4 regions of the Pantoea sp. At-9b genome follow, and region 3 is predicted to be linked to each of the others. Evidence: riboswitches for the same ligand, from Rfam matches in the RefSeq annotation. Region 3 holds a riboswitch; each other region holds the start of a gene.

Region 1 (3,968 bases), on a different replicon from region 3:
CAAAACGGAACTGGCGAAAATGCCAGTGCACAAAGTCGCAGTTGACCAGACAACCCAGCGGCGACGGTGCCAATCCCAACAGCACGCTGAGTGCCATCTGCGCCTGCAACGCGCCCAACGCGGCGACAGCCGGTCCCATCACCCCTGCGGTGTTGCAATTGGCAGCACTGCCAGGTAAACGCGGGAACACCGCACGGTAGCTGGGGGCCGATGCGCAAAATCCGCCGACATAACCCTGTCGCCCCAGCACCGATGCGCTGATCAGCGGGATACCGAGCGGATGGCAAGCGTCTGACAGTTGATACGTCACGGCGAAGTTATCTGCTGCGTCGATCACCAGATCAATGTTATGCAGTGCCTGCTGCACATTGCTGGCGGTCAACGGCAGCGGCAGCGGCTCCACGCGCACCAGCGGGTTACGCCGCAGCAACGCGCGTTGTGCGCTGGTGACTTTCGGCTGTGCCACGTCCTGCATATCAAACAAGGTTTGTCGGTGCAGATTATGCAGTGCCACGTCATCGTCGTCGTACAGCCGGATATAACCGACGCCCGCCCCGACCAACAGCGGTAGCAGCGTGGAACCCAGCCCACCCGCCCCCACCACTAACACGCGCGCCTGGCTCAGTCGCTGCTGGCCCTGCTCGCCGATTTCCGGCAACATCATCTGACGTTGATAGCGATCCATCGTTACTGTCCCCCGCCAAAGGTCGCCAGACCAAAGATCGGCGTGGAGGCGGCAGCCATATCGCGCCGCTCCATCAGCCCCCCGTGGTACGCGGCGTTGCCGGCTTCGATTGCCTGGCGGAATGCCCCGGCCATCCGCACTGGATCGCCCGCTTTTGCCACTGCGGTATTGAGCAGAATGGCATCAAAGCCCAGCTCCATCGCCTGCGCCGCCTGCGATGGCGCACCGATACCGGCATCGATAATCAGCGGAACATCGCTGAACCAGGCGCGCATGGCCCGCAGGCCTTCAATGTTACGCAGCCCCTGCCCGGAACCAATCGGCGCGCCCCACGGCATCAGGACTTCACAACCCGCCTCAAGCAATTTTTCACCGACAATCAGATCCTCGGTGGTATAGGGGAACACCTGAAAACCATCAGCACACAAGATGCGGGCCGCTTCCACCAGCGCGAAAGGATCAGGTTGCAACGTATCAGCATGGCCAATCACCTCCAGCTTGATCCACGGGGTGTTAAACAATTCGCGGGCCATCTGCGCCGTGGTCACGGCTTCCTGCACCGTGTGGCATCCGGCGGTATTCGGCAACACGCGTAAGTCGAGCTGCGTCAGCAGTTCGCGGAAAGCCATACCCGCAGCCCCTTCACGTCGCAGGCTGACGGTAATGATTTCGCTGCCAGCCGCCGCAATCGCCTGCTGTAAAATCGCCGGAGAGGGATAACCTGCGGTGCCCAGCAGGAAGCGTGATTGCGGTTCAAAGCCATAAAACATCGTTAACCCCCCTGCATCGGTGATAGCACTTCCAGTTGACAGCCTTCTTCCAGTTGCTGGCTGTCGTACTGGGTTTTGGGTACAAAATGGCCGTTGAAGGCCGTTGCCACGCAGGCCGCGTCAATTTGCTGTTCGCGCAGCAACTCACTCAGGGTACGGGCCGCCGTCAGCACCGGGCGGCCATTAAGCTGAATATTCATGAAGGGGTTCCGAGGTTAAACGCAGCATCAGTTGCTCCGCCAGCAGCGGGGCCAGCAGGAAGCCGTGGCGATACATACCGTTGAGGTAAAACGTACCGTTTTGATAGTGGATTTCCGGCAGATTCGCCGGGTAAGCCGGACGCAAACCGCTGGCACTTTCAACGATGCGCGCTTCGGCCAACGCCGGGTGGATGGCATAAGCCGCGCTAAGCAGCTCCATCATCGCGCGGGCGCTGATCGGGCTGGCATCGTGGCTCTCAACCATGGTGGCACCGAGCATAAAATGCCCCGCGCGACGCGGTACCAGGTAACAGGGAAAGCGCGGATGCAGCAGGCGGATCGGTCGCGAGAAGCGCACGTCATCGCTGTGCAAAATCAGCATTTCACCCCGCACCGCCCGCAAGCGTGGCAATGCCGCTGCGGCATGAATTCCCCGGCAGTCAATCACCTGCCCGGTTGGTTTCCCGTGGTGGAAAGCCACCCCACGCTGCTGCAATTTCTCACGCATTTCCACCAGCGCCAGGCGAGGATCGAGATGGGCTTCGCGCGCAAAAAACAGACCACGGGCAAAGCGCCCGGCAAGGGCCGGTTCCACCTCTGCCGGGTCAATCCATTGATGTTGCTCGGTCATGCGTGCAAAACGACTCAGTTCCTGGCTATCGCGTGGCGGAGCCACCACCAGCGTGCCCTGATGTTCAACGCTGCTGACGCGCTGCTGCCACCAGGCGGCAGCCTGCTGGCCCAGGTCGATAACAGCGCGTGGTGCGCTCTCTGCTTCACACCAGGGTGCCAACATGCCACCGGCAAACCAAGAAGCGGGCGGGCGCGACTCATCGCTGATCACTTCAAGCTGTTCACCGCGTTCAGCGAGTAAGGTCGCCACGCACAGGCCCGCAACACCGCCACCGAGGACAGACCAGCGGCTCATAGCGGGTATTCCGTAACATAAAAGGGAAAATTCACATCGGCCTCTCAGTTTTCGCACTGAGACCCGGGATACAGGAGGAGGGAAATGACACGCGCAACGGAAAAACGTCCCGATGTCAGACAGCCAGAATGGCAGGCTGTCAGTCTTCCTACGCCAGTATCAACTGGGTCAGGTTCAAAGGGTCGCTAAGCCGCGCAGTGCGCTTTTAGCCTCTCAGTCTCTTAGGCGAGACTCCCCCGACGCGTCTATTTGTATTGCAGCAGCCAGGCTACGTCAAGTGTAAGCCCGGCAACAAAGCCTAACCTTTAAAAATTCCCTGTTTCAGGTTCATCCATTTTTCTCCACGATTTGCGTGTAATCTCCTCTCTTCATCCTGAAATCCGGCAGATAAATTATGTGTGCTGATTCAATCATTTCAGCCATTCTGGTGTGCGTGTTCGGCGTGATTATTTTATGGGTGGTGTTTTGCCCCTGAAGCGTCAGGCAAAATAGGAATAGCGATGCCAGATGAGCAACGGGATTTTGATATCATTGAACAACTGGCCTCTGCCCGGTTGCTGCAACATGGCGAGGCAAAGATCGATCTCACGCCGAATATCATGGCCGAGCACCAAATCCATGGTGCCGTTTTCCAGCAGCAAGCGGCTCGATTCACTCAGTTCATGGCCGATAAACATCACCTGATCCTTAACGCCAAAATCAGTCAGCGCCCGCGCCACTCCTTCGTTACCGCCTGCGGTGTTGTAAATGCCAGCCAGCGGATTGCCCCGTTCCAGCCACTTTTTCACGCTGAGATAGGCGGTTTCCGCTTCGTCGTTGATATTGACCCGGTCGCGAATCGTCAACCAGGGAAATGCCTCGCGCAGCACACGGCGAAAACCAATCTCGCGCTCCTCCTGGGTTCGATAGGTCGAGCTACAGATCAGCAGAATGTGACCTGGCTGCTGCGCGGGCAGCATCCGGCCCATAAACCAGCCCGCCGTCGCTCCGGCAGCGACCTGATCGATCCCGACATAGGCAGTACGTCGCGAGTTGGGTAGGTCGCTGGTCAGGCAAATGACCGGCACGCCATCATCAATTGCCGCCTTGACCGCACGATTAATTTTTACCTCGTCGCGGCAGACCAGAATGATGCCGCTGCATTCGGCAGCTCGGCGGGTAATCAGCTGGCTGAAGCGCTCAGCGTTGAATTGCACATTTGGCACGGTATCGAGGCTGAAATGGAGCTGGGGATGATCACCGATCGCGGCGCGTGCCTGGCGTTCCAGTTGGCTAAGAAAGCTGGAACCCGACTCGCAAATAATGGCAATGCGCGTTCGGTTGGCAACGGTGCCGCCGGTTACTGCGTTCAGCCCCAGCCGCGCCATTGCGCTTTCCACTTTTTT
Region 2 (3,968 bases), 1.8 Mb from region 3:
ATGGCACAGACTTAAACAGGTAGCCTTGCAGTCCCCATATCTGGGCAACTTTTAATGCTTCCATATGCAGCCGGTTCTCGATGACGGCACACTGTTGATTTAATAGGGTTCGTGTGTTGCTCAAATCCCATGATGAAATCACAACTTCTGGATTCAATGGCCTTTTCTCATCCGAAACCAGGCGGGTCAGGAGTTCTATGCCGAGTAATTTTTCATCAATATTGACTATCGGTTCTGCAATAAATCCTATGTTCATACTGTCCCTCATTCCCTGTGTAACAAGCTGATAATGAACCTTTAAAATTGACTAATCAATATTTTCGATCAATAATTGAAAAATGATCGAGAATAACGATCATTTGTAACATCATGAATTTATTTCATTTTTATAAAATTTACACATTTATGTATTGACATTTCAATATTTTACATTGCGATTTGTGCAGTACCTTGATTCCAAGGAGTGATAGGGAAGATGGTGTGGAAGAAGAGAACCGCAAGTCCCCGTCCTGGTGCCAGGATGGTTGGTTGTTGACAGAACAGCAGCGTCGATTTATTGAATCATTTCCTGAAAACATGCAAATTCATCATGCTGTTAATTACTCAGGTTGTCATATTAAGAAAATGAGATGTGACAAGCGAAAGGAGCAATAAAAAGACGGTAGCGCTTTTAATTTTGTAATCATATCGAAGTTGAAATGATGAAATATTAAAAATGAATAAAGTTATCAATGTGTTGATTTCGCTGGAAAGGTTACGGGTTAACAAACACAGTTCTCGCGAAGAGCTCAGAAAGCAGCTATTTAAATTGGAGAACTCCTCGGCAGCGATCTCTGATGAAATAGAGAGAATCAGAAGAATTAAGCATCAGGCAGAGTTTTCTTCCGCCCCGGTTAAGGGAGGAGAGATATCAAGGTTGGCTTTACATATTTTTTCTATTTTGGCTACGGGTGTTTCCTGGCCTTTTGTTCAGAAATGGCTGGGGTTCTGATTTAATTGCTTTGATATTCTATCTTGTCACATTTAATGATTGCTGCATCCTGGCTTTCTTCAATGCTATATGGGTGGCGTTGGATCTTTGATGTGGTGAGTTTTTTTAATTTATTGTTTTGTATGGGTTTGGTGTGGTGGTTGCAATGGTTTTTATATAAGGGATTGATTGTTGTTTTATAGCGACGCTATGGTGCAAAAGATGATAGTGACTAATGTTGAGAATGGGAAGTACAGGACGATATCTTCCGGAAGCCTGAGAATATTAATTTATTTGACTGGCGCAGTACGAGAGGTCTGTGCTGACAAAAAACAAGAAGGGTGTTTTTTCTTTACACAGAAACAAATTGGTAGCGCACTGGGGTATTCTGCAAGTTGGGCTAACATCCATCTGAGGCCGCTTATCTACATTGGACTGGTCGAAGTCCGGCGTACCGGAAGAGCATCAGTGTTTCGGGTGAGTAAGAATTTTAGGATAACGGATCTCTGTTAATTGTAACCTTGAGAAAACTTAATCATCATTTGCAGAGAACGGGTTATGGTTGGCCCGGTGGTTTTAACTTAATACAATTACCCAGCAGTTATTTGCGCCTTTCTGTGCTGCGAGAAAATGAATCCGGTCAGGTAAGCTTGCTTTGCCAGTCGCATTTCCCTTATTCTTGATAAAAGTAAAGAGAGTGTTGCTTTACTCAATGACTAGGGGTGCCGTTTACGGCTGAGAAATACCCTTCGAACCTGATCTGGATTAATGCCAGCGTAGGGAAGTCAGATGCCTGACCGCATTCGCCTTCTTGATCGCCGGTTGGGAGCCTTATGAAACACCCTAACCTTCTTTCCTCCGCGCAGCTCGCGCAGTCACTTCAATTACTCCATCAGCATGCGCCCTTAGTGCACTGCATGACCAATGACGTGGTGCAGACGTTTACCGCCAATGTGCTGCTGGCGTTACGTGCTTCACCCGCCATGGTGATCGACGTCGAGGAGGCCGCGCAGTTCAGCGCTGTTGCTGATGCTTTGCTCATCAATGTTGGTACTCTGACACGCGAGCGCAGCATCGCTATGCTGGCCGCGGTTGAGGCGGCAAATCGTGCCGCTACACCCTGGACGCTCGATCCGGTTGCTGTCGGTGCGTTAACCTTGCGCACCGAATTTTGCCAGCAGCTGTTAAACCAGCAACCGGCGGCTATTCGTGGCAATGCATCGGAGATTCTTGCTCTGGCAAACCAGGCGGCGGGTGGACGCGGCGTTGACAGTTTGCATCAGGCTGATGCCGCACTGAGTGCCGCGCAACAGTTGGCAAGCGATTACCACTGCATCGTGGCGGTTACCGGGGAGGTGGATTACGTCACTGATGGTCAGCATACCTTTGCCATTCCTGGCGGTAGCGCATTAATGACACGTGTCGTGGGAACGGGCTGTGCACTGTCGGCGGTGGTGGCGGCGTTCGCCAGTCTGCCGGGCGATCGTTTGCAGCATGTGGCGGCCGCCTGCCGCGTGATGTCGCTGGCCGGTGAAAGGGCGGCTCATCAGGCGCAGGGACCAGGCAGCTTTGTGGCCGCTTTTCTTGATCAGTTGTGGACGCTGGAGGTGGCACCATGAAACAGATCAACGCCCTGACCATTGCCGGCACCGATCCCAGTGGTGGTGCAGGCATTCAGGCTGATCTCAAAGCGTTCTCGGCATTAGGCGCTTATGGCACCAGCGTGATCACCGCGCTGGTGGCGCAGAACACCTGTGGTGTGCAGGCGGTATATCGTATCGACCCGGCTTTTGTCGGCGCGCAGTTGGATTCGGTGCTTGATGATGTGCGCATCGACAGTGCGAAAATCGGTATGCTGGCGGAAACGGCGGTGGTGGAGATTGTCGCTGACAAGCTGAAGCGTGCCAGCCTGCCGTTTGTGGTCCTCGACACCGTTATGATTGCCAAAAGCGGTGACGCGTTGTTGTCACCCGATGCCATCGCCAGCCTGCGTGAGTTGTTGCTACCGCAGGTCTCGCTGATCACCCCGAATTTACCGGAAGCCGCGGCATTGCTTGGCCGCAGCGTGGCGCAGGATGAGAAGACGATGCTGATGCAGGGCGATGCATTGCTCGATCTCGGCTGTGAAGCGGTACTGATGAAGGGAGGACATCTGAGTGATGCTGAGAGTCCGGACTGGCTCATCACCCGCAACGGACGCCAGCGTTTTACCGCGCCGCGTGTCAACACTCGCCACACGCACGGCACCGGTTGTTCGCTGTCAGCTGCGCTGGCGGCCTTGCGTCCGCGGCATGATGACTGGGCGGCGACAGTGTCCGAGGCCAAGGCGTGGTTGCAGCAAGCGCTACTGCATGCGGATGCTCTGGAGGTAGGAAAAGGTATTGGGCCGGTGCACCATTTTCATCGTTGGTGGTAGGGCGTAACGCCCAATTGCCATTTTTTGCCTGCGCATCTGTCTGAAAAATGGAGTCAGCAATTTGCCAGTCTGGCGTATCCCGGTCCAGGCTGTTGGGGGCGAATCGGCAGGTGCCGGTTCCAATCCAGCCATTTATCAGGAGCTAGTATGACGGACATCGTTCAGTTATTGGGCAAAGAAGCGGATAGCCTTCTTCAACATCGCTGCATGACCATTCCAGCGGAAAGCCTTTATTTGCCGGGCGCGGATTATGTTGATCGCGTCATGACCGATAACAATCGTTCTCCTGTTGTATTACGTAATATGCAAACGCTGTACAACACTGGCCGTCTGGCGGGCACTGGCTATCTGTCGATCCTGCCGGTGGACCAGGGGGTTGAACACTCCGCAGGAGCGTCGTTTGCTGCCAATCCTCACTACTTCGACCCGAAAAATATTGTTGAGCTGGCAATTGAAGCCGGCTGCAATTGCGTGGCGTCCACCTATGGCGTGCTGGCTTCGGTCGCGCGTCGTTATGCGCACCGAATTCCGTTTATGGTGAAGCTGAACCACAATGAGACGCTAAGCTACCCGACACAATAC
Region 3 (3,968 bases):
GTAATAAGGGTAATGCATCGTAGCGGAACCAACCGGCGTCCAGCAGTTCTTTGCCGTCATGCTGTAGCTCACCGCCCTCGTATTCCGCCATATAGGCCATCATCAGCGAATGCGGGAAGGGCCAGGGTTGTGAGGTGACGTAACGCACGTTTTTCACCCGCACGTTGCTCTCTTCCATCACCTCACGCGCGACCGCCTGTTCGAGGGTTTCCCCCACCTCAACAAAACCGGCCAGTACGGTGTAAACGTTATTACGATGCTTCGCGTGATTCGCCAGCAAAATCTCGTCACCGCGTCGAATCGCCACAATGATGCAGGGCGCGATTTGCGGATAATAACGTTCACGGCAGTGACTACACAGGCAGGCAAACTCGCGTTTGCTCAGATGCATTTCGTGACCGCAATAGCCGCACCAGCGATGCGACCGATAGAACTCCGCCAGTTGCACACCACGTCCGGCGAGCTGGAACAGGCCGACATCTTCGTCGATCAACTGACGTACTGAGCCCATGTTGTCGGATCGTGATTCACGGATCAGCCAGACGTTTTCGCCCTGCCATTCACCAATCACCATGCCACTACTGCCCGCCAGACCATACTGTTCTGCCGTGCCATGCGGCAACTCGCCCTGCGGTAGCCAAAGTTTTTGTTCATGGCTGACAATCCACCAGCCAGCGTCTACGCTTGAGATCTCACGTTGCATTTAAATCGTCATCCTTAGCGTCTATTCGCAGAATGAACCACTATAACCCACATGGAGCCTCGTATGCTTACTCAGTTAGATGACCTGACCGAGCGTGTAGGCAGCGGTAACGAACTGGTCGATTCATGGTTACGCGCGCGTCGTCAGCTGTTGGTTAACTATTATCAGTTGATTGGCATGAAGCCAAAAAAAGATGCGTTAAGCGCTCTCGATGAGCAGGCGCTGGATGCGTTTTGTCACAACCTGGTGGATTATCTTTCGGTTGGTCACTTCAGTATTTATGAGCGGATTATCAATGAGATGCAGGGCGACAGCCCCCTGATTGCTGCCGCACAGATTTATCCGTTACTGGAGGCAAATACCGAACGAATGATGCAGCTGTATGATGGTCATCTGCAACAGGCTATCACCGACGACAACTGTGTCACTTTCCAGCAGGCGCTGTCTGAAGTGGGTGAAGTGCTGGAGTCGCGTTTCACGCTGGAAGACAAGCTGGTGCATCTGGCGTGGGATAATCAGTTGGCGCGCCCGCCGGTAGCGAATGAAAGCATCATCGCGCGTCCCGCGTAGAATCCGGCATTTGTAAAAGACTTGTTATTCGTAAAAAGCCCTTCTATGCTACGAGGGCTTTTTTATTTTACGGTCTAACACCGTAAATATTTTCTTGTCGGAGTGCCCATTTGGGCTGAGACCGTTAATTCGGGATCCGCGGAACCTGATCAGGTTAGTACCTGCGAAGGGAACAAGAGTAAATATCACAGCCGGCACCTGCGCCGTTTCTGTTACTCCTTCCGGACTCCGGACAAGCAACTTCCATCATTTACAGGAAACTTGCTATGTCTGTTGCAAAAACTTCTCGTCGTGAACAACGCGCCCAGGCGCAGGCCTTTATTGATTCATTGCAAGGCACCGCCTTCCCCAATTCTCAACGCATCTGGATCACCGGCAGTCGTGATGATATTCGCGTGCCAATGCGTGAGATTCAGCTCAGCCCTACCCTGATCGGGGGCAGCAAAGATAACCCGCAGTATGAAGCCAATGAAGCGGTGCCGGTGTATGACACGGCGGGCGCTTATGGCGATCCGCATGCCACCATCGACGTCCATCAGGGACTGACCCGGTTGCGCGCCGGCTGGATCGCCGAACGCGATGACAGCGAAACCATCGGCCAGCTCAGCTCCAGCTATACGCAGCAGCGCCTGGCGGATGAGGGGCTGGATCACCTGCGTTTTGAGCATTTACCCCAGCCACGACGCGCCAAAATGGGCCGTCGCGTGACCCAGTTGCATTATGCGCGTCAGGGCATCATTACCCCGGAAATGGTGTTTATTGCGCTGCGTGAAAACATGGGGCGTGAGCGTATCCGGGGCGAAGTGTTGCTACAACAGCATCCGGGCCACAGCTTTGGTGCGCACCTGCCGGAGAATATCACCGCCGAATTTGTGCGCCAGGAAGTTGCCGCAGGGCGTGCCATCATCCCATCCAATATCAATCATCCTGAATCTGAGCCGATGATCATTGGCCGTAACTTTCTGGTTAAAGTGAATGCCAACATCGGCAACTCGGCGGTCAGTTCGTCCATTGAAGAGGAAGTAGAAAAACTGGTGTGGTCAACCCGCTGGGGGGCCGACACGGTGATGGACCTGTCGACGGGCCGTTATATCCACGAAACACGCGAGTGGATTTTGCGTAACAGCCCGGTGCCGATTGGTACGGTCCCCATTTATCAGGCGCTGGAGAAAGTGAACGGCGTGGCGGAAGACCTGAATTGGGAAATTTTCCGTGACACCTTACTGGAGCAGGCCGAACAAGGCGTTGACTACTTCACCATCCATGCCGGTGTGCTGCTGCGTTATGTCCCGATGACGGCAAAGCGTCTGACCGGCATCGTGTCGCGTGGCGGTTCGATCATGGCGAAGTGGTGCCTGTCGCATCATCAGGAAAGCTTCCTGTATCTGCATTTCCGTGAAATCTGTGAGATTTGCGCTGCTTATGATGTTGCGCTGTCGCTGGGTGATGGCCTGCGCCCGGGATCCATTCAGGATGCCAACGATGAAGCGCAGTTTGCGGAACTGCACACGCTGGGTGAATTGACAAAAATTGCCTGGGAGTATGATGTGCAGGTGATGATCGAAGGCCCCGGCCATGTGCCGATGCAGATGATTCGCCGCAACATGACGGAGCAACTGGAACATTGTCACGAAGCCCCGTTCTATACCCTCGGCCCGCTAACCACCGATATCGCCCCCGGCTACGATCATTTCACTTCCGGTATTGGTGCCGCGATGATTGGCTGGTTCGGCTGTGCGATGCTGTGTTACGTCACCCCCAAAGAACATCTGGGTTTGCCCAATAAGGAAGATGTGAAACAGGGGCTGATCACTTATAAAATCGCGGCACATGCTGCCGATCTGGCGAAAGGCCATCCGGGTGCCCAGATCCGTGATAACGCCATGTCGAAAGCACGGTTCGAGTTCCGTTGGGAAGATCAGTTCAACCTGGCGCTGGACCCGCACACTGCCCGCGCTTATCACGATGAAACGCTGCCGCAGGAATCGGGCAAAGTGGCGCATTTTTGCTCCATGTGTGGCCCGAAATTCTGCTCGATGAAAATCACCCAGGAAGTGCGTGAATTTGCCGCCCGCCAGCAGGCTGAAGCCCAGCCGATTGAAATTGGTATGGCGCAGATGTCCGATGCCTTCCGCAGCCGTGGCGGTGAGCTGTATCATGCCGCTGATGCCCTGAAAGAGGAAAATGTATGACCGCCCCCTTCCCCAGTACCGCCCCGCGTTTAGGGCTGTATCCGGTTGTCGATAGCGTTGAGTGGATTGCCCGTTTGCTGGAAGCGGGTGTGCGTACCATTCAGCTGCGTATTAAAGATTGTGAAGACCATGAGGTTGAAGAGGCCGTGCGCGATGCTATCGCACTCGGCAAAAAGTATCGTGCTCGCCTGTTTATCAACGATTACTGGCGCTTAGCGATTCGCTATAACGCGTATGGCGTCCATCTTGGTCAGGAAGATCTTGATGTGGCCGATCTGGAGGCAATCCGCCAGGCGGGTTTACGCCTTGGCTTATCCACCCATGATGATGCGGAACTGGATCGGGCGCTGGCGCTGCACCCCTCCTATATCGCGTTAGGGCATATTTTCCCAACGCAAACCAAAGAGATGCCCTCTGAGCCGCAAGGCATCACCGAGTTGAAACGTCATCTGACCCGTTTGCAGGGCATTTCAACGGTAGCCATTGGCGGGATTTCGCTGGCA
Region 4 (3,968 bases), 500 kb from region 3:
ACGCTGTTCGCCCGGAATGCTCTCCAGCGCCTGCAACAGCATGCGTGTCGCCAGCGGCAGATTAAAGAACACGTGTGCCAGCAGAATGCCCTGAAGCCCATAGGGTGAGAAGTGATAATCGATGCCCACCATGCTGCATAACTGCGCCAGCCAGCCGCTGCGGCCATAGACGCTCAGCAGGCCAAATACCGCCACCAGCACCGGCAGCACCAGCGTCATGGCGCACAGGCGCAACAGCAGATTGCGACCGGGAAAACGCCGCCGGTACAGGGCGCGTGCCAGCGGGATGGCGGGAATCACCGAGAATAGCGCCGACAACAAGGCCTGCCAGAAGGAGAACGCCAGCACATGATGCAGATAGTCATCGCTGAGCAGGGCGCGCCAGTCGCCGATGGGGGCTGACATCAGCAGCGCGCCAAACGCCAGCAGCGCCACCGCGCATAACAGCAGCGCGGTGAAACTGCCGGGTAGCAGCCAGCCGGGAATTAACGGCTGACGGCGCGTTGCCATGCACTAATCCAGGCGGCGCGATGTTCGGCAACGTCCGCCGGGCTATATTGCAGCGCCGTTTGCGGGATGTGCAGTGTCTGATAACCGGCAGGCAGATCGCTCTTAATCACCGGATACATCCAGTTGCCGGTCGGGATGGTCTGCTGGAAGGCCGGGCTGACCATAAACTGCATAAATTGCTGCGCCAGCTGCGGTTGTTTGCTGCTGGCGAGCTGCGCCGCCACTTCAACCTGCATATAGTGGCCTTCGCTGAACGGGGCCGCCGCGTAATTTTCTTTCTTCTCTTCGATGATGTGATAGGCCGGAGAGGTGGTATAGCTCAGCACCAGGTCGCCTTCGCCTTTCAGGAACAGGCCATAGGCTTCGCTCCAGCCTTTGGTGACGGTGACGGTTTTCTGCGCCAGTTTCTGCCAGGCTTCCGGTGCCTGGTCGCCATAGACCTTTTGCATCCACAGCAGCAGGCCGAGACCTGGGGTACTGGTGCGCGGATCTTCGTAGATCACCCGCCATTTTTCCGGGCTTTCGACCAGTTCTTTCAGGCTTTTCGGTGGGTTTTGCAGTTTGTTTTTGTCATAGACAAAGGCGAAGTAACCATAGTCGAACGGGATAAAGGTGTCATTGTGCCAGCCGTCCGGTAACTGGAGTGCGCGGGTATCCACCTTGCTTTTGGCAAACAGGCCGGTTTTTTCTGCTGCCTGTACCAGGTTGTTATCGAGGCCCAGCACGATATCCGCTTTGCTGTTTTTGCCTTCCATCCGCACGCGATTGAGCAGTGACACGCCATCTTCCAGCGCGACATATTTCAGTTCGCAGCCGCATTGGGCTTCGAAGGCTTTTTGGACGGCAGGGCCGGGGCCCCAATCGGCGGAGAACGAATCGTAGGTGTAGACGGTCAGGACCGGTTTGGCAGCCAGTGCCGGGGCAGCGACCAGTAACAGCACGGGCAGAACTTTTTTAAACACTTTGCGCTCCTTGAGGAGAAGATAAGGTTGAGTCGCAAAGGATCTGAGCAGTGAGGCATCTCAAATCCCTACGCCGGTATTAACCGGATCAGGTTCGACGGGTCTCTCTCAGCCCCTGTAACGCAGGGCACCCCGTTGAGAACGGCTCATTCTAGACATTTCCGGGTCGGGGCGAAAGGTTCACAACTCCGGCGGAGCAAACCAGGCGGATTTAAAGTCAAACCAGCCGAGCGTATTCATGCGCACGCCGCGCATACTGCGCTGTCCTTCCAGCAATAGCCAGTGATGGAACAGCGGATGCAGGTAGTCACTGTCCACCAACTGTTTCCCCCATTCCGCCAGCGGCAGCGTTTTTTCGCGCCAGCGTTCAGCCGCGCTTTGCCAGTCAATCGGGATGCACTGCTGCATCAACGGCAATTCATACAACTGGGCGAACAACGAGTAATCCAGCGGCAGGGTGAAGTTGACGCTTCCGAGCCAGATATCGCTCTCACCCTCGCCATTAAACCAGGTTTCGTAGCTCAGTTCGCGAGTGATCAGCTCGACGCCCTGCGCGGCCAGTAGCGGGCGCAGCGCATTGGCAATCCCCTCATGCTCGACATGGTGGCTGTACCAACTGATGGTCAGTTGTTTCAGGTTCTCGGGTTTACTGACGGCGGTCAGATCGCGGCGATGGTGCCAGCGCGGCAGCAGGCCATACGCCGGGAACCAGTAGCGTTGATAACCCACTCCGGCATTGTTGAGCAGGGCGATGGGGTTGAACAGATAGCTGACCCAACGGCGGAAATGGGCATCACGCCCCTGTTCTGAACGCTGGTCAAACAGCAGAAAATAGCAACCCTCTTCGAGACGACTCTCTTCCGATTTTTCATCGGCGGTTTCGCCCTGCAATTTTACCCCGGCATACACCAGTTCATCGCTGATTTCCGGCAGCACCCAAATTGAGACATCGTCAATCAGCGCGCGGTAGCCGAAGTAGTCATCAAAGGCGGCGATCTTGAGCTGACTTTGCTGATTGCGCACCACGCTGTAGGGGCCGGTGCCAATCGGTTGTCGGGCGAAGTCGCGCAGGGTTTGCCATTCGCGCGGCAGGATCATCGCGCTGACGCTACCGAGTAGCCACGGCAGCCAGTTATCGGGTTGCGTCAGTTGGATATCCAGCGTCCAGGGCGCAGGGGAGTGCAGTTTTGCGAGATGCGAAAACAGCGGCTGGCTGCGCAGGCGTTCCAGTGAGCTGATGACATCCTCCATCTCCAGCTCGCGCCCATGGTGAAAGCGAATCGCCGGACGCAGGAAGAAACGCCAGTGCAGCGGCGATGTCTGTTGCCAATGGTGAGCGATATCGGGTTCGATTTCCCCCTTTTCCTCATTTACCCGGGTCAGGCCACTGAAGATTTGCCGCGCCAGATGGGTTTCAGATCGGCGCAGTGGGGAGCCAGGCAGCAGGTTGGGGAGCGGGCGATAGTAAAGGACGCGCAGGATATGCTTACCCTGACGAAAGCTGCGGCCGAGGTGGGCTGCAATCATTTGTCGCACCTGATTTTTGTCGCCCACCAGTTGCACCAGTTGTTCGATGCGATCCTGTTCCAGTAAATCTTCCGCACGTTGCTGCTGCAAGGCCAGGCCGGTGTAGCAAAAACTCAGCGTCGAGCGTTTACCACGCCCGGCTTCGGCCTGCCAGATTAGCCAGCCTGCATCCTGCATGGCATTCAACAGGTTACGCATATGACGGCGTGAGCAATGCAGCAATTCCGCCAGATCGCTCAGGGTGGTTTCCTGATCCTGACCCTGGCAGCTTTGCCACAGGCGGATAAATTGCTGTTGTAACCGTGAAGAGGACATAAAAGGGGAACTCCTTCTCTTAATCGCTCAGTTTTTCCTGCCCCATATTAGAGGCATAGTAGACTGCAATGGAAGAGCGGGAGGCATTCAGTCATGAATGGCGCTCTGCCAGCGGTTCCGCCGACGTGGAACCTTTTCTGAGTAGGGTGCAATTTCACCGCCAGCAGTGTGTTCTCTGCTGGCTTTTTTCGTCTTGCTGTGGAATCTTCTACCCTCATTTTTTTCCCCCGATTAAATCCGCAAAGGGATTTCTGCATGAAATCGCTGTTATCGCGTAAGCCGTTCCTCAACCCGGTTTATCTGGCTTTTATGGCCGTCTCCTTTATGGTTGGCGTGGCCGGTGCTTTACAGGCTCCGACGCTGAGCCTGTTTCTGACGCGTGAGGTGCAGGTGCGACCGTTCTGGGTCGGACTGTTTTTTACCGTCAATGCAATTGCCGGCATCGTTATCAGCCTGCTGGTGGCAAAGCGATCTGACAGCCAGGGTGACCGGCGCAAGCTGATTATGTTTTGTTGCCTGATGGCGGTGGGCAACTCGCTGCTGTTTGCCTTCTCCCGCCATTATCTGACCTTGATTACATTGGGTGTGCTGCTGTCAGCGCTGGCCAGCGTGGCGGTACCGCAGATTTTTGCCCTGGCGCGGGAATATGCCGAT

What was found. Region 3 has a riboswitch for thiamine pyrophosphate ahead of thiC (phosphomethylpyrimidine synthase ThiC). Riboswitches for the same ligand answer to the same signal wherever they lie in the genome.
Region 1: another riboswitch for thiamine pyrophosphate. It lies ahead of PAT9B_RS21220 (FAD-dependent oxidoreductase); the one in region 3 lies ahead of thiC (phosphomethylpyrimidine synthase ThiC).
Region 2: another riboswitch for thiamine pyrophosphate. It lies ahead of thiM (hydroxyethylthiazole kinase); the one in region 3 lies ahead of thiC (phosphomethylpyrimidine synthase ThiC).
Region 4: another riboswitch for thiamine pyrophosphate. It lies ahead of thiB (thiamine ABC transporter substrate binding subunit); the one in region 3 lies ahead of thiC (phosphomethylpyrimidine synthase ThiC).

Annotation. Positions count from the first base shown of each region.
Region 1 covers NC_014838.1:208,847-212,814, reverse strand. Annotated here, with positions in the region: gene PAT9B_RS21235 (HesA/MoeB/ThiF family protein) at 1-685, opposite strand, end outside; gene PAT9B_RS21230 (thiazole synthase) at 688-1,455, opposite strand; gene thiS (sulfur carrier protein ThiS) at 1,458-1,655, opposite strand; gene PAT9B_RS21220 (FAD-dependent oxidoreductase) at 1,639-2,583, opposite strand; TPP riboswitch at 2,712-2,831, opposite strand; gene PAT9B_RS21215 (LacI family DNA-binding transcriptional regulator) at 3,063-3,968, opposite strand, start outside.
Region 2 covers NC_014837.1:2,869,872-2,873,839, reverse strand. Annotated here, with positions in the region: gene PAT9B_RS31130 (hypothetical protein) at 1-256, opposite strand, end outside; gene PAT9B_RS13215 (hypothetical protein) at 716-991, shown strand; TPP riboswitch at 1,679-1,770, shown strand; gene thiM (hydroxyethylthiazole kinase) at 1,804-2,589, shown strand; gene thiD (bifunctional hydroxymethylpyrimidine kinase/phosphomethylpyrimidine kinase) at 2,586-3,386, shown strand; gene fbaB (class I fructose-bisphosphate aldolase) at 3,534-3,968, shown strand, end outside.
Region 3 covers NC_014837.1:256,009-259,976, reverse strand. Annotated here, with positions in the region: gene nudC (NAD(+) diphosphatase) at 1-703, opposite strand, end outside; gene PAT9B_RS01130 (Rsd/AlgQ family anti-sigma factor) at 767-1,273, shown strand; TPP riboswitch at 1,362-1,462, shown strand; gene thiC (phosphomethylpyrimidine synthase ThiC) at 1,540-3,465, shown strand; gene thiE (thiamine phosphate synthase) at 3,462-3,968, shown strand, end outside.
Region 4 covers NC_014837.1:751,123-755,090, forward strand. Annotated here, with positions in the region: gene thiP (thiamine/thiamine pyrophosphate ABC transporter permease ThiP) at 1-510, opposite strand, end outside; gene thiB (thiamine ABC transporter substrate binding subunit) at 486-1,472, opposite strand; TPP riboswitch at 1,520-1,617, opposite strand; gene sgrR (HTH-type transcriptional regulator SgrR) at 1,653-3,314, opposite strand; gene PAT9B_RS03315 (MFS transporter) at 3,570-3,968, shown strand, end outside.